One region of the Nocardiopsis sp. NPDC058789 genome, then DNA from elsewhere that is predicted to be linked to it. Evidence: predicted binding sites of a transcription regulator. Region 1 holds the regulator's gene; the other holds the start of a gene.
The links. Region 1 encodes LexA, which represses DNA repair genes until DNA is damaged. Its sites were predicted from a motif close to TCGAACANNTGTTCGA; they were not measured.

Region 1 (7,527 bases):
TCACCGACGCCTCCGCCGAGCCGACCGTGACCGGTGACGCGTCCGCCGCCCTGGCCCAGGCCGCGCTCGTGCCCCCGCGCGGCGCGTCCGTGGTTCTGGGGTCGGGAGCCGAGGCCGAGGTCTGGCGCGGCCAGGTCCCCGGCACCGCAGAGCTCGCCTTCCACACCGACAACCTGCTGGTCCGCGTCTCCTACACCGCCGTGGACGAGGACGACCCGGTGGCCTTCGACCGTGCCGAGGAGACCATCGTGGCCTTCGCCGACCAGCTGGGGGAGGCCCTGTGACCGGCCCGTATCCCGAACCCCGGCACTTCGGTCAGCCGGAGGACCCCGGTGCCGCACCGCCGCAGAGCCGGGGCCTGGCCGTCACCCTGCTCGTCGTCCTGATCGTGGCCGTGCTGGCTCTCGCGGGCTGGCTCGCCTGGTACCTGCTGGGCAACGGCGTGGAAGAGGGCGAGTTCGAGGCCGCGCCCGAGTGCGGGGTCGGCGAGACCGAGGCCCTGGCGGAACTCGTGCCGGGCTACGAGAGCGAGATCGAGGAGACCGTCGGCACCGCCCAGGACGCCTTCGGGACCGGTTGGCAGTGCCGTTGGGCCACCCCCGAGGGTGCGGGCGAGTCCGTGCCCTCCGCCGCCACCCTGGTCATGGTCGCCGCCCCGGTCGAGGGCGGCCAGGAGACCGCCGCCGACACCCTGCGCTCCACGGCGGGAGGGAACGACGCCCAGCCGGTGGACGGCCTGGGCGACGAGGCCCTCACGTGGGTGGAGGAGGGCGCGTTCGAGGTGGGCTGTGTGGGCGTGCGGGTCTCCAACCTGTACGTCGAGTCCTGCTACACCGCCGCCACCGACTACGACGCGGTGGGGTCCGTGGACGGGGCGGTCGCGGCCGAGGACGCCGAAGTCCTCGCCCGTGCCGTCGTCGAGCGGCTGCCCGCCTCCGGGGACGACCAGGACGACTAGGGCGTGTTCCGCGGATGCTCCCGCCGGTGGCGGCGGAGCGGCCGTGGACGCGCGAGGCGGCCCGGCGTCGTCGCGGTCGCGGAACGCTCCGGCGGCCGGGACTTCCTCGCGGGCGTCCCCGCCCGGGTGATCCGGGCGATCGACCGAGTCCGGCCGGTGGCCCGCGGTCCGGGGACCGCCTACCGCAGGCCGCCGAGGAACCGTTCCAGGGCCGGGGTGACGTCGGGTGAGAAGGCGCGGTCCGCGTCGAGGGCGGCGGCGCCGGGGGAGTCGTCGTACTCGCGCAGGATGTGGTCGGCGCCGGGCAGGTCCACCCGCTCGGCACCGTCCATACCGGTCATGAGCCGGTCGATCTCCTCCTCGTTGACCTGGGCGTCCCGGTCGCCCCACAGAACCAGGACCGGGGTGTCCCCGGGCAGCTCCTCGGCCAGCTCGACCGGGTCGAAGGAATCGATCCACGCCAGGTAGTCCGCGCCGTTCGCGTCGAACAGGCCGGTGGAGTCGGTCTCGGGCAGCTCCGAGCCGGAGCGCACCGCGGCCCGGCCCGCCCGCAGGTCGGAGAGCATCGTCGCGGCGGTCACCTCGCCGACGCCGCCCTGGGCCTCGGCGGTGCGGACCTGCTCGGACAGCTGTCGGTCGATGAGGTCGAGCATGCGCGTGCCGGGCGGGGCGGCCAGCACCAGGGCCGGTTCGGCGTCGAGGACCTCATGGGCGCGCAGGGCGAACAGGGCGCCCTCGCTGTGGCCCAGGATGACGGTGCGCTCGGGGTCCACCTCGGGCTGGGCGACCAGTTCCGCGTAGGCGGCGGCCATCTGCCGCTCGAAGACCAGGGGGTCGACCGGCTGGTCGAGGGCCTCCTCCTCGGCTTCGCTCATGGCGTCCGGGTCGGCGCTGCCGAACTTGTCGTAGCGCAGCGACGCCGCACCGGCCCCGCTCAGCACACGGGCGAGGTTCAGGTTGGTGTTGGCCTCGGGGCGCCCGGGGCCGTTGCCGTTCCGGTCGGTGGGGCCGCTGCCGGAGATGATGAGCACCCCGGGGACGGTGCCCCCGTCACCCCCGGGGGTGGTGAAGGTGCCGGGCACCGTGAAGCCGCCGCCCTCGAAGGAGACCTCGCGCTCCTGCCCGGAGGCGCCGGGAAGGGCGGGCCCGTCACCGCCGTCGCTGGGCGCGCAGGCGGAGACCAGCAGCGTCCCGGCGGCCAGGGTCGCGGCCAGGAGGGCGCGGGTCGGGGAGGGGGACACGGGGGCGGAGACAGGTGACGACACGTCCTCAGCGTATCGGCCCACCCACCGCCCCCGGCTTCGGGGATCCGCGCTCAGACCCTGCGCATGACCGTGACGACCTTGCCGAGGATGGTGGCCTCGTCACCCTGGATGGGCTCGTAGGCGTCGTTGCGCGGCATCAGCCACACGTGCCCGTCCGGCTCTCTGCGCAGCACCTTGACGGTCGCCTCGTCGTCCAGCATCGCCGCGACGATGTCACCGTTCTCGGCCGTCTGCTGCTGACGGACGACCACCAGGTCGCCGTCGGTGATCGCGGCGTCGATCATCGAGTCGCCCACCACGGTGAGCATGAACAGGCGGCCCTCACCGACCAGCTGGCGCGGCAGCGCGAGGACGTCCTCCACGGCCTCCTCCGCCAGGATCGGGCCACCGGCGGCGATCCGGCCGACCAGCGGGACCGAGGCCGCCCTGGTGGAGTCGGCGGTGAGCTCCTCCTGGGTGAGGGTCTGGGAGGTCTCCCTGCCGGGGGTCCGCAGCTCCACGGCGCGTGGCCGGTTCTGGTCCCGGTGCAGGTACCCCTTGCGCTGGAGCACCTTCAGCTGGTGCGCCACGCTGGAGGGGCTGGACAGGCCGACGGTGTCCCCGATCTCCCGGATGGACGGCGGGTACCCCCGTTCCCGGACGTACCTCTGGATGCAGTTGAGGACACTCTGCTGGCGCGCGGTGAGCCTGGGGGTGTCGGGCACGGACGCGCCCGGTTCGCCGACGGGCGAAAGAACGGTGGTGGGTCCGGAGCCGACGGCTCCGGGGTTCTCCTCCGGCACGGCCGGGCCTCCTCGGTGTTCGGTTCGGTCAGGGCGCGTGTGCGGCCGGTCACCGGCCACGCGGACCGGACGGCGAAGCCGGTGTGAAATCAAGGTCAACTTTAGTCGTTGCACACGGTGATATCAAACAAGCGTTCGAGAGTCCGTGGACGGGGTCGCGGAGGGATTTCCCTTTGTGTTTTCACGCGCCGATTTCCGGTGGCCGGACTTATGTGTGTACACGCGTGCGGTGGCCGTTGTCCGTCGAATGCGGGATCCGGTATGGGGTTCGTCTCGCCGTGCCCCGCCGTCGCTCCACGGCCTCGGGAGGGAGGGGAATTCGGTCGGCGGTTCGGTGTGGCGGGCGTCGGGCGGCGCGTCCCCGCCCCCTTATCCTGGGATTCGGCTTCCGGAGTCGCGCACCCCCGTTTCCACCTCCTCGAACCCCGTTCCTTGGCGGCCTCCGCCGCCGGATTGGGGACACGCCGTGGGCCGGGTTGCGGGTGTCCGCCTGAGCGCCTAGGTTCGACCACAACATCTGGTGTTGACACGGGGGCCGTGGTCAATAAGTTGTGGTTAAGTAGACTCCAAGGGTTGTTGGTCGGGTACAGGAAAGCCAGGTGAACCGGGATGCACTGTCCGTTCTGCCGTCATCCGGACACCCGGGTGATCGACAGCAGGTCCACCGACGACGGCGCGGCCATCCGGCGCCGTCGGACCTGCCCCGTCTGCGAACGCCGCTTCACCACGCAGGAGACGGTCCTGCTCATGGTGGCGAAGCGGTCCGGGGTCACCGAACCCTTCAGCCGTACCAAGATCATCGCCGGGGTGCGCCGCGCCTGCCAGGGCCGCCCCGTCTCCGAGGACGCGCTGGCCAAGCTCGGCCAGCAGGTCGAGGAGGAGATCCGGGGGCGCGGCGTGGCCGAGGTGCCCGCCCACGAGATCGGCCTGGCCATCCTGGGTCCCATGCGTGACCTGGACGAGGTCGCCTACCTGCACTTCGCCAGCGTCTACCGCGGGTTCGAGAGCCTCGCGGACTTCGAGGCCGAGATCGCCAGCCTGCGAGAGGACCGCGAGGGCCAGGCGGAGCCCGCGGTCGACACCACCGGGTAGGGAACCCGGAACCGCCACCGCGAGGTGGGCGGGAGCACGGCGAACACCGTACCTCCGCACCATCCCGAACACATGAACGTCCGCGCGGTCACCGCCGGGTCCGCGCATGACCTTCGGGGGAGGCGCCGCCATGGCGCGAAAGACGAGCGGTACGACCAGGCGCGAGGGCGGGGGCCTGCGCGTCGGCCGGGTCAACACCACCGAGGGCGTCCATCCCTACGACACCCTCGAATGGGAACTCCGTGACGTCGTCATGACCAACTGGCGCGACGGCACCGTCAACTTCGAGCAGCGCGGCGTCGAGTTCCCCACCACCTGGTCGGTGAACGCCACCCAGATCGTGGCGAGCAAGTACTTCCGCGGGGCCGTCGGCACTCCGGAACGCGAAACCAGCCTCAGGCAGCTCATCGACCGGGTCGTCGACGTGTACACGAGCACCGGACGCGAGCACGGCTACTTCGCCACGGAGCAGGACGCCGAGGTCTTCGACCACGAACTCAAGTACGCCCTGGCCCACCAGCTGTTCAGCTTCAACTCGCCGGTCTGGTTCAACGTCGGAACCTCGTCCAGGGCCCAGGTCTCCGCGTGTTTCATCCTCTCCGTGGACGACACGATGGAGTCGATCCTGGACTGGTACAAGGAGGAGGGGCTGATCTTCAAGGGCGGCTCCGGCGCGGGTGTGAACCTGTCGCGTATCCGATCCAGCAGGGAACTGCTGTCCTCCGGGGGCTCGGCCTCGGGTCCGGTCTCCTTCATGCGCGGCGCGGACGCCTCCGCCGGGACCATCAAGTCCGGCGGCGCCACCCGCCGGGCCGCCAAGATGGTGGTACTCGACGTGGACCACCCCGACATCGAGGAGTTCGTCGAGACCAAGTCCCGTGAGGAGCACAAGATCCGCGCCCTGCGCGACGCGGGCTTCGACGTGGATCTGGGCGGAGACGACATGTTCAGCGTCCAGTACCAGAACGCCAACAACTCCGTCCGCGTGTCCGACGCCTTCATGCGCGCCGTGGAGACCGGTTCCGAGTTCGGCCTGACCTCCCGCACCACGGGCGACGTCGTCGCCACCGTCGACGCCAAGGAGCTCTTCCACCGGATGGCCCGTGCGGCGTGGGAGTGCGCCGACCCGGGCATCCAGTACGACGGCACCATCCAGGACTGGCACACCAACCCCGAGACCGGCCGCATCAGCGCGAGCAATCCCTGCAGTGAGTACCTCAGTCTGGACGACTCGTCCTGCAACCTGGCCTCGGTCAACCTGCTGAAGTTCCTGCGCGAGGACGACACGTTCGACGTCGAGGGGTTCACCAGCCTCGTCGAACTGGTGATCACCGCGATGGACGTCTCCATCACCTTCGCGGACTTCCCCACGGAGCGGATCGGGGAGACCACCCGCGCGTACCGGCAGTTGGGGATCGGCTACGCGAACCTGGGCGCCCTGCTCATGGCCACCGGCCACGCCTACGACTCCGAGGGCGGGCGGGCCGTGGCGGCCTCGATCACCTCGTTGATGACCGCCGCCGCCTACCGTCGCAGCGCCGAACTGGCCGGTGTGGTCGGCCCCTACGAGGGATACGGGCGCAACGAGAAGGCGCACACACGCGTCATGCGCAAGCACGCCGCCGCCAACGACGACCTGCGCACCGTGGGGGCCCTGGAGGAACCCGTCCACGAGGCCGCCACCCGGGAGTGGGCCCGGTGCCTGGAGACCGGTGAACGCCACGGTTGGCGCAACGCCCAGGCCAGCCTCCTGGCCCCCACCGGAACCATCGGGTTCATGATGGACTGCGACACGACCGGGATCGAGCCCGACTTCTCGCTGGTCAAGTACAAGAAACTGGTCGGCGGCGGGTCCATGCGGATCGTCAACCAGGCGATCCCCCGGGCGCTGCGAAACCTGGGCTACAAGGAGGAGCAGATCGCGCCGATCGTGGACCACGTGGCGGAGCACGGGCACGTGGTGGACGCGCCCGGACTCCGGCGGGAGCACTACGAGGTGTTCGACTGCGCCATGGGACGCCGGTACATCCAGCCCATGGGGCACGTGCGCATGATGGCCGCCACCCAGCCGTTCCTCTCGGGGGCGATCTCGAAGACGGTGAACGTGCCGGAGGCCGCGACGGTCACCGACTTCGAGGAGATCTACTACGAGGGCTGGCGCCTGGGGCTCAAGGCGCTGGCGGTCTACCGCGACAACTGCAAGGTGGGTCAGCCGCTGTCCACCTCGGGTGCGGCCGGGGAGACCGTGGAGGCGCCGAAGCCCGTGCGGCGGCGGTTGCCGAAGAAGCGGCCGAGCGAGACGACCTCGTTCTCGGTGGGCGGGGCCGAGGGCTACATCACCGCGGGCTCCTACCCGGACAGTGGTCTCGGGGAGGTGTTCCTCAAGCTCGGCAAGCAGGGCTCCACCCTGGCCGGGGTGATGGACGCCTTCTCCATCGCGGTCTCCATCGCCCTCCAGTACGGGGTGCCGCTGGAGACCTACGTGGAGAAGTTCACCAACATGCGGTTCGACCCGGCGGGCATGACGGACGACCCGGACATCCGTATGGCGCAGTCGGTGGTGGACTACATCTTCCGCCGCCTGGCCCTGGACCACCTGCCCTACGAGGAGCGGGCCGCGCTGGGGGTGCTCTCCGCCTCGGAGCGCGAGGCCCGGTTGCACGGGGAGGACCCGGTCCAGGCCGCCGTGCAGGTGGAGTCGTACGCGCAGTCGGCCGCCCCGGCCGAGGTTCCGGCGCCGGAAAAGCACCCCAGCGAGGACTTCTCGGAGGGGTTCATGGCCGACGCGCCCCTGTGCACCACGTGCGGGACCAGGATGCGCCCGTCCGGCAGCTGCTACGCGTGCGAGGGCTGCGGCGCCACCAGCGGCTGCAGCTGACCGCCGGCGCCCCGGGACCCCGGTCCCGGGGCGTGGTCCACACCTGTGGTTGGCGGGGGAGGGGAGCGGGTACCCCCTGAAACCCCGGCGGAAGGTGGTTCCCATGCTGATAGCCGCGATCCTGCGGGCGAAGGGCCCGGAGGTGGTGAGCGTCGCCCCGGAGGAGACCGTCGCCCGGCTGCTCACCGAACTCGCCCGGCACAACATCGGCGCCGTCGTCGTCGCGGAGGACGACACCCTCGTCGGGATCGTCTCCGAGCGTGACGTGGTGCGTCACCTGGAGCGCCGGGGACCCGAGGTCCTCTCCGCCCCCGTCTCCGACATCATGACCGCCGACGTGGTCACCTGCACCCCCGACGACTCCGTCGAGGAGGTCAGCGAACGCATGACCGTGCGCCGGTTCCGCCATGTCCCCGTGACCTCGGAGGGGCGGCTGGCCGGGATCGTCAGCATCGGTGACCTGGTCAAGAGCCGTCTACGGGTCCTCGAGAACGACCGGGCCCAGCTGGAGGCCTACATCCACGGACGCTAGGCCTCGGATCGGTCGCTGGA
Region 2 (7,527 bases), on a different contig from region 1:
CCACCACCGCGAACCGGGACAGGTGCGTGGGCACCGGGCGGCCAGGGGCGAGCGTGCCCGCCCCGAACTGCGCGAACGTGTGGTGCCGACCGTCCGGGGTCACCACGTTGTGCGCCGCCTGCGCGCCGCCGTTGGCCCGCACCACCGCGCCGTACCCCCCACCCGAACACAGGAGGTCCACGGTCACGCCCTTGCCCGCGTCCCCGAACCCCAGGTCCACCACGATCGCGTGGTCGTCGGGCGCCGTCCTGTCGTTCACAGCCGGTCCACCCCCGGGCCGTCACCGGCCAGCCCCTCCAGGCCCGTGGAGGTCGCGACCGCGCCGCGCCCGCGTGCCAGCGGGCGCAGGGCCCGCCCCACCACGTCGGCCTGGTCCGACCCGGCGTCGGCCAGGTCCCGCAGTCCCTCCTCCAGGTCGATGGCCTCCTCACCCAGGCCCACCGTGACCGCGATCGTCTCGCAGACCGCGTCGAGGTCGTCCAGCAGGACGAGGTTCTGCCCCAGGTGCCGCTCCCAGAACTCCCGCACCCGGCCGTTCCGGAAGTGGTGGCTGCCGGTCGGCATGAGGAAGTACACCTCGTACTTGCGCCGGAGCTCCTCCAGGATCGCCGGGAGGGTGACGTCCTCGTCGAGGTCGTCCCCGATCACGTCCCGGACCTCACGCGCCTTGACGGAGCCGTAGGCCATCTCGTCGCCCACGATGAACAGGTAGCCGCGCCGACCCCGCTTCTCCAGGCAGTCCAGCGCGGTGTGGCGGGCCATGAAGTACATCGCCAGCTCGTAGGACTCTGTCGTCTGGCCGCCGCCCCCGCCCTCCAGCACGATGTTGCCGAGGTCGTCCTCCAGCTCGTTGCCGGACTCGAACTGGCCGACCTGGAGCGGCACGCGGTCACAGGTGGCGTCACCGACCGCACCGAACAGGATCTGAGGGTCCGCCACGTAGCCCCGGCGGAGCAGCAGCCCGAACAGGTCGGGAAGCTTGGTCTGGAGGGCGCGGGGCACACGCCCCATCGAACCGGTGACGTCGAAGAGCACCGACACCGCCAGCGAGTTCGGGTGGGCGTCGGAGTCGCGGCTCTCCCGGACGCCCACGCCGCGCGGGTCGAGTGAGGGGTGGGCCCGCCACTGGTCGCGCGGGGCGGAGGTGACGTCGTCGTGGTAGTCGAACCCGCTGCTGCCGGCGGAGGCCTGGTAGGCCCGTCGGGCGTGGTGGGCGTCGGTGGACCAGCTGCTGCTTCCCATGGTGGTCTCCTTCTTCTCCCGGGTGGGGTGGGGTGGGGTGGGGGTCAGATCGGGGCGGGCATGTGGAAGGGGCGGAACCGGCGTGGGCCGAAGCACCGCTCCAACGCCCCGTCGAGCTCGTCGAGCAGAGCGAACGCGTCCGCGGGCCGTCGGTCGGGGGAGGGGAGCGTGCACCCGCGCGCCAGGGCCCGCAACGGCCCGGGCAGGCGGCCGCGGGTCACGAACTCCACGCACCGGGTGGCCATGTACACGTCCGTCGCGGGCACGGCCGGGCGGCGCCGGGCGACCTCGGGCGGATACGTGTCCACCCGGTGCGGCACCATCGCCGGAACGTGGGGCGCGGTGCGCGACTCTCCGAAGGTGACGGAGTAGCACCAGTCCACGAGGACGAGACCGTGCGCCTCGGGGTGGATCAGGACGTGCTCGGGGACGACCGCGCCGTGCACGACCCCGGACCGGTGGGCGTCGCCCAGCGCGACCAGCAGGCGCCGCCACATCCACGCGGCGTCGCGCGGGTCGATCCCGTCCGGGTGGGCCCGCCGCACCTCGGCCAGGCTGTGGAAACCGGACAGCAGCCCCAGGACGTTGCCGCGCCGCTCCACCCCGGTGGCCGCGTCGCGGTGGCGGACCGACTCCACCAGCTCCGGGAAGAACGCGCGGAACGCATCGTCGCCGCGTTCCCCGATCCGGCGCAGCGCGGTGGCCTCGGCCAGGATCAGGTCGTTGTCGCGCGGGGCCCGGGGGAGCTTGAGCACCCCGTCCCGCCAGGGACCGCCGACGCAGTCGCCCTCCCGCCACCGGACCGGGTGGAGGTCGGCCACGTCGCCGCCGGCCAGGGAGCCGCCCCGGCTCACGTGGTAGGTCCGGGCCCGGGTCACCAGGGTGAGGTCGTCGAGGCCCAGGCCCCCCTCGGCCGCCAGCCGGTAGCGCCGCCACGCCTCGGTGAGCCCGGAGAACCCGGCCGCGGCCTCGGCCGCGCGGGAGGGGGGAGCGGAGTCCGGGTGGAGCAGCCGGGCCAGGCGCCGGTACGCGGCCGTGGCGGCTGGGGGCACCGCCCCGCCGTCGACCGGCAGGGGACCGAACAGCGCGGTGGGGTCGGCCGCGAGACCGAGGTCGCGCAGGGCGGAGTCGAATCCGTCGTGGGGGTGCCGCTCCTGGTCCATGCCTCTCCTCTCCGGGGATGTGGTGCGTCGGGGGCGCACCGGGGTCGGGATCACTGGGAGCCGCGCAGCAGCGGCGGGTGGAGGAGGGCGGCCCCGCCCGCCCTGTACAGGCGGGCGCGGCGTCCGCCTCCCGCGCCCCCGCGCTCGGCCAGCTCACCGGTGTCCTCCACGAACCCCGGGGTGGCCTGGATCTTGCGGTGGAAGTTGGCGGCGTGGAGGGTGCGGCCCCACACCGCCTCGTACACCCCGCGAAGCGCGGAGACGGTGAAGGTGGGAGGGAGGAACGCGGCGGCCAGAGCGGTGTACTCCAGCTTGGAACGGGCGCGTTCGACCGCGTCGCCCAGGACGCGCGCGTGGTCGAAGGCGAGTTCGTGCCGCTCCCGGGACCCGTCGCCGTGGCCGAGCGCGGTCCACGGCACCCAGGCGGCCTCGGCCGTGTCGCGGCCGGTGTGCGGGTCGGGCAGGTCGGGGGCGAGCACCATGTACGCCACCGAGACCACCCGCATGCGCGGGTCCCGGTCGATCGCCCCGTAGGTGCCGAGCTGTTCGAGGTGGAGCTCGGCGGGCAGCGGGGTCTTCTCGGTGAGTACGCGCAGGGCGGCGTCGGGCAGGTCGTGGTCGGCCGGGCCCCCGGGGCCGTCCTCCGCCCGCACGAACCCGCCGGGCAGGGCCCACCGCCCGAGCTGGGGCTGTCGGGTGCGCCGTCCGAGCAGGACGTGGGGGAGGCCGTCGCGGATGGTCATCGCCACCACGTCGACGGTGACGGCGACCGGGGCGAAGGCGTGCGGGTCGTAGCCGTCGAGGTACCTGCGCTCGTCGGCCGCGTCGTAGTGGCCCGCCTCCGTGCCGGTCGGCCCGTCGATCCCCTCGGACACCGCGTCCTCCAAGTTGTTCTCAAGCTGAGTTTTTCTCGATGTGAGTTGAACTTAGCATTGCTCGCCCCGTCCGTCCACCCCCGCCCGGGCTGCGGCCCGACACGCCGCCCGTCGCGGACGATCCCGTCGTCGCCCGCCGCTAGCATGGTGCGAACGGACGTTCGAGAGCGGCGTCCGCCGGACGACCGAGCGAAGGACCGGGTGGAGACGTGCGCGTGCTGGGGATCGACCCGGGGCTGACCCGCTGCGGGGTCGGAGCCGTGGAGGGCGCCATCGGCCGCCCCCTGCGCCTGCTGGCGGCCGACGCCATCCGCACCAGCCCCGACACCCCGCTCCCGCAGCGCCTGGTGGAGGTCGAGCGCGGCATCGAGGAGTGGCTGGACACCTACGAACCGGACGCCGTCGCCGTCGAACGCGTCTTCGCCCAGCACAACCTCAGCACCGTGATGGGCACCGCCCAGGCCAGCGGCATCGCCCTGGTCTGCGCCGCCCGGCGCGGCCTGCCCGTGGCCACCCACACCCCCAGCGAGGCCAAGGCCGCCATCACCGGCAGCGGTCGTGCCGACAAGAGACAGGTCGGCGGCATGGTGGCGCGTATCCTCGGACTCGACGGGCCGCCGAAACCGGCCGACGCCGCGGACGCCGTGGCCCTGGCCATCTGCCACATCTGGCGCGGCGGGGCCCAGGCCCGGGTCGCCCAGGCCCAACAGGACTTCGCCCGCAAGGTGGAACTGGCCCGCCGCACACGCGGCCGCTGACCCCCGGGCGGCGACGCCCACAGCAGCAGCACCCCCAGGAAGGAGACGGGCACCCCCCGGTGTCCCACACGAGATGATCGCGTTCCTCACCGGCCGGGTGGCCGCACGCGGCGCGGCCAGCGCCGTGATCGACGTCGGCGGCGTCGGCATGAGCGTCCAGTGCACCCCCTCCGCCCTCTCCCGACTCCACGTGGGGGAGGAGGGGACCGTGGCCACCAGCCTCGTCGTGCGCGAGGACTCCCTCACCCTCTTCGGGTTCGCCGACGACGATGAGCGGAACCTCTTCGAGCAGGTGCAGACCGCCTCCGGCATCGGACCCCGCATCGCCCTGGCCATGCTCGCCGTGCACAGCCCCGACAGCCTCCGCCAGGCCGTGGCCACCGAGGACACCACCGCCCTCACCCGGGTGCCCGGCATCGGTAAGAAGGGCGCCCAGCGCATCGTCCTGGAGCTGCGCGGCAAACTCGACGCCCCGGTCATGACCGACGGCACCCTGCCCCCCGCCGACGGACCCGGCATGGAACCCCACGGGGCCTGGCGCGGACAGGTCGTCTCCGGGCTGGTCAACCTCGGCTGGTCCAGCAAGGACGCCGAGGCCGCGGCCGCCGCCGTGGCCGCCGAGGCCGAGGACACCGACGACGTCACCGTGCTGCTGCGCAGCGCCCTGCGCAGGCTCAGCCGCGCCTAGCCCCCAACGGGAACCGGAGGGAGAACACCCGTGTACGAGCGTGACGCCGTCTCGCCCGAGGCCGACGTCGAGGAACACCAGATCGAGGGTGCGCTGCGCCCGAGGAACCTGGACGAGTTCGTCGGCCAGCACCGGGTGCGCGAACAGCTCTCCCTGGTCCTGCACAGCGCCCAGCGCCGGGGCCGCGCCCCCGACCACATCCTCATGTCCGGCGGCCCGGGCCTGGGCAAGACCACCCTGGCCATGATCATCGCCGCCGAACTCGGCGCGCCCCTGCGCATCACCTCGGGCCCGGCCATCGAACGCTCCGGTGACCTGGCGGCTGTGCTCTCCACCCTCCAGGAGGGCGAGGTCCTCTTCCTCGACGAGATCCACCGTATGGCCCGCCCGGCGGAGGAGATGCTCTACGTCGCCATGGAGGACTTCCGCGTGGACGTCGTGGTCGGCAAGGGGCCCGGCGCCACCGCGATCCCGCTCGACATCGCCCCCTTCACCCTGGTGGGGGCGACCACCCGTGCGGGCATGCTTCCCGCGCCCCTGCGCGACCGCTTCGGCTTCACCGCGCACATGGACTTCTACGAGCCCGACGAACTGGAGCAGATCCTGCACCGCTCCGCGGGGCTGCTCGGTGCCCCGCTGGACGGCGACGCGGCCCACGAGATCGCCGGTCGCTCGCGCGGCACGCCCCGGATCGCCAACCGCCTGCTGCGCCGCGTGCGCGACTACGCGGAGGTCCGCGGCGGGGGCCACCTCACCCTGGCCAACGCCCGGGCCGCCCTGGAGCTGTACGAGGTGGACGCGCTCGGGCTGGACCGCCTGGACCGTGCCATCCTGGACGTGCTCATGAACCGCTTCCGGGGCGGGCCGGTGGGACTGTCCACGCTCGCGGTGTCCGTGGGCGAGGAGGCCGAGACGGTGGAGGTGGTCGCGGAGCCCTTCCTGGTGCGTTCCGGCTTCCTCGCCCGGACCCCACGCGGGCGGGTGGCCACCCCGATGGCCTGGGCGCACATGGGGATCACCCCGCCGCCGGACGCCGCCTTCGGCGCCGCGGCCGACCCCGCCGCCCACGCCGCCGGACGGGCCGGTCACGGCACCCCGGCTTCCTGACCGGGGCGGGAACCCCACAACGGGCCTCGGGCGGGCGGCGTGAGGCGCGTGCGCGAACCGGGTCCGAACCGTTAGCGCACCGACCCCCGGGCGGTGGGGCGCCGGTGACCGGCGCCACGTAAACTGGGCCGAACCAGCCAGGACGGGGCAGCGCCCCCGACTGGTGTCGTCGGACACCGGCGGAACGAGTTGGCTCCCCCGAGCGTTGTAGGCAACGGGTACGACTCCGGCCGCCGTGGTCGGTCGGCCCGAGAAGGTGGTCGTCGCGGTGTCCGAACCGGCAGACGTCGGCCACACGAAACGTCAGGAAGGACGCCCCCGTGCAGGGCATTTACACTCTCGCCGACGCGGCCCAGCAGGAGGGCAGCATCTTCAGCATGATGCTCCCGTTCGTGCTGATCCTCCTGGTCTTCTGGCTCCTGTTCTGGCGCCCGAACCAGAAGCGTCGCCAGCAGGAGACGCAGATGCAGAGCTCCCTGGTCCCCGGCGTCGAGGTCATGACCAAGGCGGGCATCTTCGCCACGGTCGTGGAGATCCACGACCAGGACGTGCTGCTGGAGATCTCCCCGGGCACCCGTATCCGGATGCTCAAGGCCGGTGTCGGCGAGGTCATCACGCCCGCCGCCGACGACACCCCGGTCGAGGACCGTCCCGACTTCGGCGACGACGACAAGCCCAAGGGATAACACCGGGCCGGGCGCGACGCCGCGCCCCGGCTCGCCACAGACTTCGGTACCGGCCCCCCACCCGGGGCCGGTACCGCTGCTGTCCCGGCCACCGCCGCACACAGCTCCGCCCGCGCCGAGGCCCGAGCGGACCCACCACAGAAGGCCCCGCCACCCATGTCCCACGACACCGCGACCCCGGACGTCCCGGACGCCGCCGACCTCGACCTGATCAGCGCCCACGTTCGCGACGTCCCCGACTTCCCGCACCCGGGCATCCTCTTCAAGGACATCACGCCCCTGCTCAACCACCCGGAGGCGTTCGCCGTCGCGGTGCGGGCGCTGGCCGCTCCCTTCCGCGACAGCGGGATCGACCACGTCGTCGGACTGGAGGCGCGCGGGTTCATCTTCGGCGCCCCCGTCGCCATGGCGCTCGGCGCGGGCTTCGTTCCGGCGCGCAAAGCCGGGAAACTGCCCTCGGACACCATCGACCAGGCCTATGATCTGGAGTACGGCACCGCGACCGTCGAGATCCACGCCGACGCGATCACCCCGGGCAGCCGTGTGCTCGTCGTCGACGACGTCCTCGCGACCGGCGGGACCGGCAGGGCCGCGGTGGACCTGGTCCGCAAGGCGGGTGGTACGGTCGTGGGATTCTCCGTCCTGATGGAGCTCTCCGCACTGCGGGGGCGGGAGAAGATGCCCGACGTGGAGCCGCGCACCCTCCTCTCGGTCTGAGGCCGACCTCGCCTGACAGTCGCCCCCCACGGGGGAATACCCCGACGGGGCGTCCTTGTTCACGTACTCCGGCACTCGGCGTGACGTACCTGGTGACCTGTGTCACCAGGCGTACCGACGCGTCGGTATCGGGGACACGAGGCGCCCGACCGCTCCCCGCGCAGGTGGGGAGTGGTCCCCACTAGACTGGCGGGTGAGGGGACCGCGGCGGCCGCGTCAGCGACTGGCCCTGATGACACGCACGTGCACCGGAGGCGAGCCGGACGGCGACGTCGGCTCCACCCGGAGGAA

Region 2: ruvC (crossover junction endodeoxyribonuclease RuvC) is a predicted target of LexA. The motif match lies at 3,430-3,445, and genes of this name have one in related genera.

What each region holds. Positions count from the first base shown of each region.
Region 1 is NZ_JBHYOW010000001.1:288,052-295,578, reverse strand. It holds gene ACFW3L_RS01290 (hypothetical protein) at 1-284, shown strand, start outside; gene ACFW3L_RS01285 (hypothetical protein) at 281-958, shown strand; gene ACFW3L_RS01280 (alpha/beta hydrolase family protein) at 1,138-2,223, opposite strand; gene lexA (transcriptional repressor LexA) at 2,274-2,927, opposite strand; gene nrdR (transcriptional regulator NrdR) at 3,615-4,097, shown strand; gene ACFW3L_RS01265 (vitamin B12-dependent ribonucleotide reductase) at 4,228-6,975, shown strand; gene ACFW3L_RS01260 (CBS domain-containing protein) at 7,079-7,507, shown strand; gene ACFW3L_RS01255 (hypothetical protein) at 7,504-7,527, opposite strand, start outside.
Region 2 is NZ_JBHYOW010000010.1:134,850-142,376, forward strand. It holds gene ACFW3L_RS16755 (adenylosuccinate synthetase) at 1-259, opposite strand, end outside; gene ACFW3L_RS16760 (hypothetical protein) at 256-1,242, opposite strand; gene ACFW3L_RS16765 (molecular chaperone DnaJ) at 1,287-2,405, opposite strand; gene ACFW3L_RS16770 (NUDIX domain-containing protein) at 2,456-3,280, opposite strand; gene ruvC (crossover junction endodeoxyribonuclease RuvC) at 3,490-4,038, shown strand; gene ruvA (Holliday junction branch migration protein RuvA) at 4,112-4,726, shown strand; gene ruvB (Holliday junction branch migration DNA helicase RuvB) at 4,757-5,833, shown strand; gene yajC (preprotein translocase subunit YajC) at 6,154-6,519, shown strand; gene ACFW3L_RS16795 (adenine phosphoribosyltransferase) at 6,676-7,236, shown strand.